Regions from separate parts of the Pseudoalteromonas sp. GCY genome, predicted to be linked through region 3. Evidence: predicted binding sites of a transcription regulator. Region 3 holds the regulator's gene; each other region holds the start of a gene.
What was found. The regulator LexA, encoded in region 3, represses DNA repair genes until DNA is damaged. The targets are predictions, from matches to a motif close to TACTGTATNNNNATACAGTA.

Region 1: a site for LexA is predicted at 1,545-1,564, ahead of imuA (translesion DNA synthesis-associated protein ImuA). Genes of this name have one in related genera too.
Region 2: a site for LexA is predicted at 2,368-2,387, ahead of ruvC (crossover junction endodeoxyribonuclease RuvC). Genes of this name have one in related genera too.

What each region holds. Positions count from the first base shown of each region.
Region 1 covers NZ_CP068023.1:2,859,748-2,864,004, reverse strand. Annotated here, with positions in the region: tRNA gene JJQ94_RS18160 (tRNA-Asp) at 48-124, shown strand; tRNA gene JJQ94_RS18155 (tRNA-Asp) at 155-231, shown strand; tRNA gene JJQ94_RS18150 (tRNA-Asp) at 264-340, shown strand; tRNA gene JJQ94_RS18145 (tRNA-Asp) at 373-449, shown strand; tRNA gene JJQ94_RS18140 (tRNA-Asp) at 499-575, shown strand; tRNA gene JJQ94_RS18135 (tRNA-Asp) at 617-693, shown strand; tRNA gene JJQ94_RS18130 (tRNA-Asp) at 723-799, shown strand; gene imuA (translesion DNA synthesis-associated protein ImuA) at 1,576-2,262, shown strand; gene JJQ94_RS18120 (Y-family DNA polymerase) at 2,265-3,662, shown strand; gene JJQ94_RS18115 (error-prone DNA polymerase) at 3,662-4,257, shown strand, end outside.
Region 2 covers NZ_CP068023.1:2,595,727-2,599,983, forward strand. Annotated here, with positions in the region: gene ruvB (Holliday junction branch migration DNA helicase RuvB) at 181-1,185, opposite strand; gene ruvA (Holliday junction branch migration protein RuvA) at 1,188-1,805, opposite strand; gene ruvC (crossover junction endodeoxyribonuclease RuvC) at 1,808-2,329, opposite strand; gene aspS (aspartate--tRNA ligase) at 2,453-4,237, opposite strand.
Region 3 covers NZ_CP068023.1:3,875,041-3,879,297, reverse strand. Annotated here, with positions in the region: rRNA gene JJQ94_RS22885 (23S ribosomal RNA) at 1-1,672, shown strand, start outside; rRNA gene rrf (5S ribosomal RNA) at 1,791-1,904, shown strand; gene lexA (transcriptional repressor LexA) at 2,406-3,020, shown strand; gene coxB (cytochrome c oxidase subunit II) at 3,380-4,257, shown strand, end outside.

The DNA of each region.
Region 1 (4,257 bases), 1.0 Mb from region 3:
GCTGTCAGGGAGCACACCTTACAGCAAATGCTGCAAGAATATGACGCGGAGTGGTAGTTCAGTTGGTTAGAATACCGGCCTGTCACGCCGGGGGTCGCGGGTTCGAGTCCCGTCCACTCCGCCAAATTTCTTCGTAGTATCAATAAGTCGCGCTGGAGTGGTAGTTCAGTTGGTTAGAATACCGGCCTGTCACGCCGGGGGTCGCGGGTTCGAGTCCCGTCCACTCCGCCAATACTTATTACAAACGTGCATTTGCTTCTTATGGAGTGGTAGTTCAGTTGGTTAGAATACCGGCCTGTCACGCCGGGGGTCGCGGGTTCGAGTCCCGTCCACTCCGCCAACACTTCGAAGCAAAAAATGCGAATACTCAGTGGAGTGGTAGTTCAGTTGGTTAGAATACCGGCCTGTCACGCCGGGGGTCGCGGGTTCGAGTCCCGTCCACTCCGCCAATGTATCGCATAACTATATTCAAGCTTTATGACAGCTTGTTTACTCGCTGGAGTGGTAGTTCAGTTGGTTAGAATACCGGCCTGTCACGCCGGGGGTCGCGGGTTCGAGTCCCGTCCACTCCGCCAACACTAAAACGAGTAAAATAATGTCATTAAGATATCTCTGCGGAGTGGTAGTTCAGTTGGTTAGAATACCGGCCTGTCACGCCGGGGGTCGCGGGTTCGAGTCCCGTCCACTCCGCCATTTAAGATATCTTGCAAATCTATCACTGCGGAGTGGTAGTTCAGTTGGTTAGAATACCGGCCTGTCACGCCGGGGGTCGCGGGTTCGAGTCCCGTCCACTCCGCCAGTTTGCATTTTCTTCTAAGCAAGTTTCCTGTACTGTTCAAAATTAAAAATATAGCCCTATTACAAGTAAAATAAGCATCGCTTTGTCGTTTTTCAGCTTAGTGTAAAGAAAGTGGTAGTTCAGTTGGTTAGCTGTTGCCTTAGAGAAAGCGGCCTGTCACACCGGGGGGCGCGGGTTCGAGTCCCGTCCACTCCGCCAGTTTGCATTTTCTTCTAAGCAAGTTTCCTGTACTGTTCAAAATTAAAAATATAGCCCTACTACAAGTAAAATAAGCATCGCTTGTCGTTTCTCAGCTTAGTGTAAAGAAAGTGGTAGTTCAGTTGGTTAGCTGTTGCCTTAGAGAAAGCGGCCTGTCACGCCGGGGGTCGCGGGTTCGAGTCCCGTCCACTCCGCCAGTTTGCATTTTCTTCTAAGCAAGTTTCCTGTACTATTCAAAATTAAAAATATAGCCCTACTACAAGTAAAATAAGCATCGCTTGTCGTTTCTCAGCTTAGTGTAAAGAAAGTGGTAGTTCAGTTGGTTAGCTGTTGCCTAAGTGGGTAGCATTCAGCTAGGTCAAAAGACGATTATCTACGCGCCACACTCATTGTTTTACGTCTCAGTTCTCGTCGCCTTTTATACAAATACACTTTGTAGATCTCATTTCTCCTAAGCAAAACACGATTAACTTAAAGCGCAAACTATGGTTATTTTTAACTCGCCTCTTTTCTAGCGATCTACTTGCGATCTGCCTTTATTTAAATATACTGTATATATAAACAGTATTTGGTGATGTATGGCGAATTATATAGATCTTCTTGAGCGTAAAAACTTGCTTTGGCGTGGGCGTGGACAGGCCGTGCAGCATAATGTCGTCAGTACTCGCTTTGCTGCACTTGATGATGTGCTGTGTGGCGGTTGGCCGCAACAAGGTGTGATTGGTGTAAAAACTGCAATGGGAATAGGGGAGTTAAGGTTGATATTGCCCCATTTTGTGGATGATAACCGTTTGAAGGTATTAATTAATCCACCAGGACAAATACATGCCGCGGCATTGCATTATTTATCGTTAGACCTGAGTGAATTTATGATATTGCAGCCACCAAGTGAAAAAGAAGCACTGTGGGCTGCGGAACAATGTGTAAAAAGTGGTGCGTGTAGTGCGCTTGTACTTTGGCACGAAGCGCTTTCTATTGCTGCTGTAAAGCGTTTGCAGTTAGGTGCACAGGCGGGAGGTTGTAGGTTATTTGCTTTGTATCAAGCGCAGTACGCCCAGACTTTACCATTTACACTTTCAGTGGCATTACAAGCACAGCGCAGCGGCTTGGATATGATAGTAAAGAAGCACAAGGGACACTTTGCACATCGCAGTCTTAAACTAGAGAATCCCGACTATTGGCCAGAGCTTGAAAAGCCAAATCTACCTCATGTTAGCGATAATATAGTTGCATTTTCGGGCTATGAGCGGCGTTTAACGAGCTAGTTATGTGGTTATATCTCTATTTTCCTATGCTGCAACTAGAGGGAATGACAAAGCAAACGGTTTCCGGTGATTTTGTTACACCCGTTGTTATTATTGATGGCCGCAAAAACCAGATAGTGCAGCTAAATGATGCAGCGCAGCAGCGAGGTATAAAAATAGGAATGGGCCTTGGGACTGCTTGTGCATTGTGTACACAGCTTCATGTTTTGCCCTACGACGACCTTCTAGAAAGACAACAGCTATTAGAAATTGCCAATATGCTTTATCAAGTAAGTGCAGATATTGTAATCGATGAACCTAATGGCCTTGTGCTTAAAGTCGATTCTATGCTGTCGCTCTATCATGATTTGCTAAGTTACTGGCAAGTAATATCTGGACAATTAGCGCAGCTTGGCAAGAGTTATTCTTACGGCATGGGTGAGTCCACAATAATGGCTAAGCTCTTAGCGCGAGAGCATTGCAATGTGCTTATGTTAACGCCGTGCCAAAAGCGTTATTACTTGGGAAAAATTGGACTAACACGTACAAGTCTAGATAGTCGGGTGATTGAGCTGCTTGCTCGCACCGGAGTTAAAAATGTGGCGCAGTTAGAGCAGTTTGCACTCAGTGAGCTGGCTAAACGTTTTGATACTGAACTCGTACATTATGTAGGCTGCTTGTTTGGAAAACTAAAGGAAACCCTTAACTATTACCAACCTGCGGAAACCTTTGAGCTTACTGCACCTTTACTTTACGAAGTCGAAGTAATGGCTTGGTTAGAAAAGCCAATCGAGCATTTGCTATCGCGTTTAGCATTATTCTTACAGCAACGTAACTTAGTAACTCGAACGCTTTATTTTACCTTAGCGCTTCGAGATAAAGAGGCTTTAGAGATCACATTAAACAGCGCGGAGCCTGAATATAAGGCGGCAAATTGGCAGCGCTTGTTAAATCTCAAGCTAGAATCCATAACCTTAGATGCACCCGTACAAAGTGTTTCACTCAAAGCTGAGGCTTTTGAAACGCAGCATGCCACAATAAAAGATCTCTTCTCAACGCAGCAAAGTGCGATGTCAGCGCAAGGGCTGCGCGCTATTCTATGTGCTAAGCTCGGTGAGCAGGCAGTGCAAGGTTTACAACTTACAGGCGATCCTCGTCCTGAAAAGGCCAGCACTTATAGCCACGAGCCACATTTCACGACACTCAAGAGTAAATTAAGACCTACCATCCTATTTCCGAAGCCACAGCCTTTATGTGAAAGAGTCAATATTATTTCTGGTCCAGAGCGTATCGCTTCAGGGTGGTGGGACGGTGAGCCAGTCCAGCGAGATTATTTTATTGTACAAAATGAACAAGCGCAGCGGTTATGGGTATTTCGAGAGCAAAATAACCATTGGTATATTCATGGAGTATTTAGCTAATGTCTTATGCCGAGCTTTTTTGCCAGAGCAACTTTTCATTTTTGACTGGCGCATCGCGACCAGAAGAGTTGGTCAAACAAGCAGATTTTTTAGGTTATAGCGCAATAGCCATTACTGACGAATGCTCTTTGGCTGGAATTGTACGTGCTCATGCTTATATTCGTGATCATAAACTCAAGATAAAACTGATAGTTGGGAGTTTGCTGAAGTACAACAATATTGAATTGGTTGCTCTTTGTCCTTGCCAGCTCGCTTATACAGAGTTATGTCGAGTGATCAGTAATGCTCGCCAGCGAGCGGAGAAGGGACAATATCAGCTTAGTGAATGGGATATTATGTCGCTTAAGCATGTCTTATTGTTGTGGTTGCCAAAGGGTAACAGTCAAGATGTTCAATCATTGCAATGGCTGTGTAAATATCACCAAAATAGAATATGGATTGGCTACCGACGTAACTTGAGTGCAGAAGATGTACATTACTTTACCCATTGTGTAAAGCTGTCAAAAGCTTACCAAATACCTGTCTGCGCTGTTGGTGGAGTGCTTATGCACTGTTCGTCTAGACTTGCGCTACAGCATACGTTGACAGCCATTCG
Region 2 (4,257 bases), 1.3 Mb from region 3:
AACGTATAACCCACACAGGTCGAGATAAATTACTTCAGCGGTCATGAATCTTGCTTGAATTGAGCTGATACAAAATGATGGATTTATGCACACGTAATTTGCAATACGCAAGTGTAGAAATGAAATAGCCGAGTGAATACTCGGCTATGAAGAATAAAGGTGTTCGTTACCCTGCTTGGATTATTCTGGCTTGCTTAGCTCAAAATGCATATAGGCTTTGTCAGAGACAATACGTCCTCTTGGCGTGCGTTGAATAAAGCCTTGTTGGATCAAAAATGGTTCTATCACATCTTCGATGGTTTCTTTTTCTTCTCCAATTGCCGCAGCAAGGTTATCCAGACCAACCGGGCCACCGGTAAACTTTTCTATGATTGCCAGCAGATATTTGCGGTCCATATAATCGAAGCCACATTTATCAACATCGACCATATCCAGCGCTAAGTGTGCAATCTCTTCAGTGATAGAGCCATCGCCCTTCACTTCAGCAAAGTCTCTTACCCTGCGCAGTAAACGGTTTGCTATTCGTGGTGTACCGCGCGCTCGACGCGCCACTTCGGTTGCGCCCGACTCGCTGATCTCTAGATTTAAATGATACGCTGAGCGAGTCACAATCGAAGATAAGTCCGCAACCGAGTAAAACTCCAAGCGCTGCACAATACCAAAACGATCCCTTAATGGTGAGGTTAACGAACCGGCACGTGTCGTTGCGCCAACCAAAGTAAAAGGCGGTAAATCCAGTTTAATCGAACGTGCTGCTGGGCCTTCACCAATCATGATGTCCAATTGGTAGTCTTCCATCGCGGGATAAAGAATTTCTTCCACCTGAGGACTTAAACGATGGATCTCATCAATAAATAGCACATCCCCTTCTTCAAGGTTAGTGAGCAATGCGGCTAAATCCCCTGCTTTTTCAAGCACAGGTCCCGAGGTGGTTTTTATATTCACCTCAAGCTCGTTTGCGACAATGTTCGCAAGCGTGGTTTTACCTAAACCCGGCGGACCAAATATCAGCAAGTGATCTAAGGCTTCCTGTCTTGACCGCGCTGCCGCTATAAAAATTTCCATCTGCTTTTTGACATGCGGCTGACCGGTATAATCATTTAGTAATTTAGGTCTAATCGCCCTATCAACTAAATCTTCATTACCTTGGATCTCAGGTTCAATTAATCTATCTGCTTCAATCATAGTTACATCATCGATTTAAGAGCGTCTTTAATGATACTCTCGGTCGTCATGCCTTCTCTGTTTACGGCTTTTACCGCTTTTTGTGCTTGAACTTGTTTATACCCTAATGCCATTAAGGCTGCAATCGCTTCATCTGCAGGGGTATCACTTACCGTAGGATGCTCTTGCGGCGCAAGTATAGCGGCATCGCTAAACGGTGTGAGTAAGTCATTGCCAAAGTCTTTTAGCTTATCTTTCATTTCAAGCACTAGGCGCTCAGCGGTCTTTTTACCAACTCCAGGGATCTTAACCAAAGTCGTTGCATCGCCATGATTCACGCAGCTAACAAATTGCTCTGCAGACATGCCCGATAAAATTGCAAGTCCGAGCTTTGGACCGACTCCGTTCGCTTTAATTAACGTTCTAAACAATGCACGTGCGATCTTGGTATTAAAACCAAACAATAACTGCGCATCTTCACGTACCACAAAGTGAGTAAATACTGAAACCGGCTCGCCCACGCTCGGTAATTCATAAAAACAAGTCATAGGCATTTGTACTTCATAACCTACACCTGCAACATCAATTAATATCTCTGGTGGCTGCTTTTCTAACAGTGTTCCGCTTAATTTTCCTATCATGGTTATCTCAACCTTCCTCTTACGGTTTTACGCGCTGCGCCTGCCATTTTTATTAAGTTTTGCCTTGAGTGCGCGTGACAAATCGCCACCGCCAACGCATCTGCTGCATCAGCTTGGGGTGTACCAGGCAATTTTAATATGCGCTTTACCATTTCCTGTACTTGGGCTTTGTCTGCACCACCGGTACCCGCAACGGCTTGTTTAACTTGCCTTGCCGAATATTCACTCACAACCACTGACTGCATGGTCGCGGCAACAATGGCCGCACCTCGCGCTTGACCAAGTTTTAAGGCTGAACTTGGATTATGCGCAACAAACACTTGCTCAATCGCAAAGTCGCTCGGCGAAAACTGCTCTATGAGCTGTGTGATCCCTTGATAGATCATTTTTAATCGAGTGGGAAAGTCATGTTCACCAACTTTAATGCAACCGCTCCCTAGATATTGGAACTTTGCACCTTGGTGAGCAATCACACCATAGCCTGTAAATCTTGACCCCGGATCAATTCCTAAAATGACAGCCAAACGCATCGTCTCTTGGTTTTTTGGTTATAATGCCAAAATACTGTATAGATTACCAGTTATAAGCTAGTTCATCTGATCAAAAAAGGCGACCTAAGTCGCCTCTTTTACATCAGGTTGACGAACTTACTCGCCTTCACCTTGCTCTGCTAGCTGCTTTTCTATTGAGATAGCAAGCTCTTTTAGCGCATCTGGGTTTGCTGGGCTTGGCGCATCCGTCATCAAGCACGACGCTTGCGTTGTTTTCGGGAACGCAATAACGTCACGGATGTTGTCAGTGCCACACAGTAGCATCACCAAACGGTCAAGACCGAATGCCAAACCTGCGTGCGGAGGCGTGCCATACTTCAGAGCATCGAGTAAGAAACCAAACTTCTCTTGCTGCTCAGACTCTTCAATGCCTAAGATCCTGAACGCTGCCTGTTGCATTTCGTTGTTGTGAATACGAACCGAACCGCCACCGACTTCGTAGCCGTTAAGTACCATATCGTATGCATCAGAAAGTGTACCTGCTGGATTTGCTTCAAGGTCTGCAGCACTTACGCCCTTAGGCGCAGTAAACGGGTGATGTACCGCGTGTAGGTTACCTTCGTCGTCTTCTTCGAACATCGGGAAGTCAACAACCCAAAGTGGTGCCCACTTGGTAAGATCAGTGATTTCTAAATCGAGACCAATCTTAAGACGTAGCGCGCCCATCGCTTCGTTTACTGTATTACGCTTGTCTGCGCCGAATAGAATAATGTCACCTGTGTTTGCGCCTGTGCGCTCAAGCAGTGCATTGATCACTTCTTCATTCAAGAACTTAGCGATTGGCGACTGTACGCCTTCGATACCAGCATCACGGTCGTTCACTTTCATCCAGGCAAGGCCTTTCGCACCGTAAATACCTACAAACTTAGTGTATTCATCGATTTGCTTACGTGAAAGTTGTGCGCCACCAGGTACTGACAGTACTGCAACACGACCTTTTTCGTCGTTAGCAGGGCCGCTTAGTACTTTAAATTCAACATCTTTTACGATGTCTGCAACGTCGATAAGCTCAAGCGGGTTACGTAGGTCTGGTTTATCCGAACCATATTTGCTCATCGCTTCGCTGTATGGCATCACAGGGAACTCACCCAAATCAACGTCTAGGAAAGACTGCCACATTTCACGGATCATTTTTTCTGTCACGCCACGAACTTGATCTGAGCTCATAAATGACGTTTCGATATCTATCTGAGTAAACTCAGGCTGGCGATCGGCACGTAAGTCTTCATCACGGAAACATTTTACGATTTGATAGTAGCGGTCAAAACCAGACATCATTAGTAGCTGCTTAAATAGCTGCGGCGACTGCGGTAGCGCATAGAAACTGCCTTTGTGAACACGACTTGGTACTAGATAGTCGCGTGCACCTTCAGGTGTCGCTTTAGTTAGTACTGGCGTTTCAATGTCTAAGAATGCATTTTCATCTAAGAAACGACGCACGAAGCTGCTCGCTTTAGCACGCATCTTAATGCGATCGCTCATTTCTAGACGACGTAGGTCTAAATAACGGTACTTAAGACGACGCTCTTCAGAGTTTTGCTGATTAAAGTCAAGCGGTAATGGTTCTGAACGGTTGATAATGGTTAAGCCAGTACCTAAGATCTCAACTTCACCCGTTGCCATGTCTTTGTTAACTTGGCTTTCAGGACGCGCACGGACAACACCTTTGATCTGAACACAGAACTCTTGGCGCAACGTATTCGCTTTATCCATTAAGCCTTCTACTTCAGGATCGAATACCACTTGCACAAGCCCTTCTCTATCTCTTAAATCGACAAAGATTAGGCCGCCAAGGTCACGACGTTTATTGATCCAACCACATAGTTCAACTTCCTGATCTACATGGCTCTTATTTAGTTTTCCGCAGTATATAGAGCGCATAAAATTCCTGTCAGTCCAGT
Region 3 (4,257 bases):
ATGCTGGACATATCAGAAGTGCGAATGCTGACATGAGTAACGACAAGAGGAGTGAAAAACTCCTCCGCCGGAAGACCAAGGGTTCCTATCCCATGTTAATCAGGGTAGGGTGAGTCGACCCCTAAGGCGAGGCTGAAGAGCGTAGTCGATGGGAAACGGGTTAATATTCCCGTACTCGGTATGAATGCGATGGGGGGACGGAGCAGGCTAGGCAAGCATGGCGTTGGTTGTCCATGTGAAAGGCTGTAGGCTGGTGACTTAGGAAAATCCGGGTTGCCAAGGCTGAGAGTCGAGACGAGCCACTAAGGTGGTGAAGTTGTTGATGCCCTACTTCCAGGAAAAGCCTCTAAGCTTCAGTTCATACTGAATCGTACCCTAAACCGACACAGGTGGTCAGGTAGAGAATACTAAGGCGCTTGAGAGAACTCGGGTGAAGGAACTAGGCAAAATTGTACCGTAACTTCGGGAGAAGGTACGCTCTTGTTTGTGAAGGACTTGCTCTGTAAGCAAACGAGAGCCGCAGTGACCAGGTGGCTGGGACTGTTTATTAAAAACACAGCACTGTGCAAAATCGTAAGATGACGTATACGGTGTGACACCTGCCCGGTGCCGGAAGGTTAATTGATGGGGTTAGCTTAGGCGAAGCTCTTGATCGAAGCCCCGGTAAACGGCGGCCGTAACTATAACGGTCCTAAGGTAGCGAAATTCCTTGTCGGGTAAGTTCCGACCTGCACGAATGGTGTAACCATGGCCACGCTGTCTCCACCCGAGACTCAGTGAAATTGAAATCGCAGTGAAGATGCTGTGTACCCGCGGCTAGACGGAAAGACCCCGTGAACCTTTACTACAGCTTGGCACTGAACATTGACCCTACATGTGTAGGATAGGTGGGAGGCTTTGAAGCAGAGACGCTAGTTTCTGTGGAGCCGACCTTGAAATACCACCCTTGTAGTGTTGATGTTCTAACTTAGGCCCCTGAATCGGGGTTGAGGACAGTGCCTGGTGGGTAGTTTGACTGGGGCGGTCTCCTCCCAAAGAGTAACGGAGGAGCACGAAGGTTTGCTAAGTACGGTCGGACATCGTACGGTTAGTGTAATGGTAGAAGCAAGCTTAACTGCGAGACAGACACGTCGAGCAGGTACGAAAGTAGGTCATAGTGATCCGGTGGTTCTGAATGGAAGGGCCATCGCTCAACGGATAAAAGGTACTCCGGGGATAACAGGCTGATACCGCCCAAGAGTTCATATCGACGGCGGTGTTTGGCACCTCGATGTCGGCTCATCACATCCTGGGGCTGAAGTCGGTCCCAAGGGTATGGCTGTTCGCCATTTAAAGTGGTACGCGAGCTGGGTTTAGAACGTCGTGAGACAGTTCGGTCCCTATCTGCCGTGGGCGTTTGAGAATTGAGAGGGGCTGCTCCTAGTACGAGAGGACCGGAGTGGACGAACCGCTGGTGTTCGGGTTGTGATGCCAATTGCATTGCCCGGTAGCTACGTTCGGAACTGATAACCGCTGAAAGCATCTAAGCGGGAAGCAGGCCTCGAGATGAGTTCTCACTTTGACTTAGAGTCAACTGAAGGGCCGTTGAAGACTACAACGTTGATAGGCGAGATGTGGAAGTGCTGTGAGGCATTAAGCTAACTCGTACTAATTACCCGTGAGGCTTAACCATACAACGCCAAAGTGGTTTATAAGCGACAGAAGTTAATAGACTAAAGTAGACAAAAGAATTTAATAAGCTTTTTCCGGATTTACATTGATGAGGGAGACTTCATTGATGAACAGAATTTCCTGGTGACTATAGCGTTTTGGACCCACCTGACCCCATGCCGAACTCAGAAGTGAAACAAAACAGCGTCGATGATAGTGTGGATTACCCATGTGAAAGTAGAACATCGCCAGGGCCAAATAAGAGAAACCCGTTGCAGCAATGCGACGGGTTTTTTGCTGTTTGTGATTTAAAAACCTCGCGAGGTAAACTCGCTCCCACTCCCACCACAGTATCAGCACAGTACAACACGGTAGGAGATGGTTTACCCGCTGATGGGTTGCAATGAAGTTCCAGCAAAAAAACATGTACATCAAAACCCGTTTCAGCAATGTGATGGTTTTTTTGCTGTTTGGGATATAGAAAATCTCGCGAGGTAAACTCGCTCCCACCACCGTATCAGCATAGTGCAACATGGTGGGAGGCGGTTTATCAGCCCTAAATCTTAATAATCTATTTCTTATTGCATAGAGTCGCAGGTTGTGCTCTGAGGCACGGACTTCGCTTCTTGTTTAATACTGCTTAATTAATGCTATCAGCAAATACACTTAAAATATGTCGAATAAAGAAACATTTGCGATTTTTTTTGAGCTGTATATACTTACAGTAAATAAACCACTGTATGGAACACCAGTTAATGCGTCCTCTAACAAAACGACAAGAACAAATCTTTGAATTAATAAAAGTATTCATAAAAGATACTGGCATGCCTCCAACTCGTGCTGAAATAGCTGATGCTTTGGGTTTTAAGAGTGCAAATGCAGCGGAAGAACATCTTAAGGCGCTTGCGAAAAAGGGAGTTATTGAAATGGTCCCTGGTGCAAGCCGTGGGATTCGACTTGTAGAGGATGAATCAGAGCAACTTGGTTTACCTATTATCGGCCGTGTTGCTGCTGGTGAGCCTATTCTGGCAGAGCAACATGTAGAAAGTCACTGTAATGTAGATGCGAGCTTTTTTAAACCTAATGCTGATTACCTTTTGAGAGTTAATGGTATGAGCATGAAGGATATTGGCATTATGGATGGTGATCTGCTAGCGGTTCACAGCACTCAGGTGGCTGAAAATGGCCAAGTGATAGTAGCTCGTGTAGAAGAGGACGTGACTGTTAAACGCTTTGAAAAGAAAGGAAAGAAAGTTTTGTTGCATGCTGAGAATGAAGAGTTTAAAGCGATTGAAGTGGATCTAGAGCATCAAAATTTCTCCATTGAAGGGTTAGCTGTAGGTGTGATTAGAAGCGCTGACTGGATGTAGTTTATGAGAGCGAGCGTAGCGTTAAATATAAAGTTGCGCTTGCTTTAACTATATTTTGTTTAGAAAGTAATAATTAACTTTTCTAACTGTGTGAAAGTAAGATGATTATAGTGACTTTAATCATTTAGTAATATTTTTAGTTTTCTGATCTTTATACACTATTTTTCATCATTCTTCGTTTTACCTTCTATAATCCCTGTTTTGATTCTAAAGTCAGTCTTCTCAAAAATCTTGCAATTTGTTTGTTTTTTGACTAATTGGTTAATAGTCGTGCAGTAAGTCTATGTACAAATAGACAATATGACAGTCATCCAATAATAACAAAAGATAACTACGAGTTGTCTTGAAGGAGACGTCAAATGAAAATTTGTCGATTAGTTGTAGCATTCATCGCAGTGCTAATCGCCATGCCCTCACTTGCTAACAGCGCTTACAATATGAGGCAAGGCGTTACAGACATTAGTCATCAAGTGTATGAGCTTCACATGACCATATTTCTAATATGTTGCGTCATTGGAGTGATTGTATTTGGGATTATGTTTTGGGCGCTTATAAAACACAGAAAGTCAAAAGGCGTTGTTGCAGCGCAATTTCATGAAAGCACCAAAGTGGAAATACTTTGGACTGCTATTCCCTTCCTGATACTCATTGGTATGGCAATACCAGCTACAAAAACGCTTATTGCTATGGAAGATACGAGTAAAGCTGATCTGACCATTAAGGTCACAGGCTCTCAGTGGAAATGGCACTATGAGTACATGGGGCATGATGTTGAGTTCTATTCTTTACTCTCTACTCCGAAAGATGAAATTAGTGACCTTAAAGAAAAAAATGAAAATTACCTGCTTGAAGTCGATAAGCATTTAGTCATTCCCACCGATAGGAAAGTTCGCTTTTTGATGACCTCAGATGATGTCATCCATTCTTGGTGGGTGCCCGATTTTGCGGTGAAGAAGGATGCCAATCCGGGCTTTATAAATGAGGCATGGACTAAGGTAAACGATGAGGGAATTTATAGGGGGCAGTGTGCGGAATTATGTGGCAAAGATCACGGCTTTATGCCAGTCGTCGTCGAGGCTGTAAGTCCTGATAAATTTGATAGTTGGCTCAACTATGCTAAAGCCGAAAAAGCAAAGGCAGAAGCCGAGTCACAAGCAGTTGCCCAACAAACTCTTTCGAAACAAGAGTTAATGGAGGTCGGTGAACAAACTTACATGGCTTATTGTGCAGCTTGCCA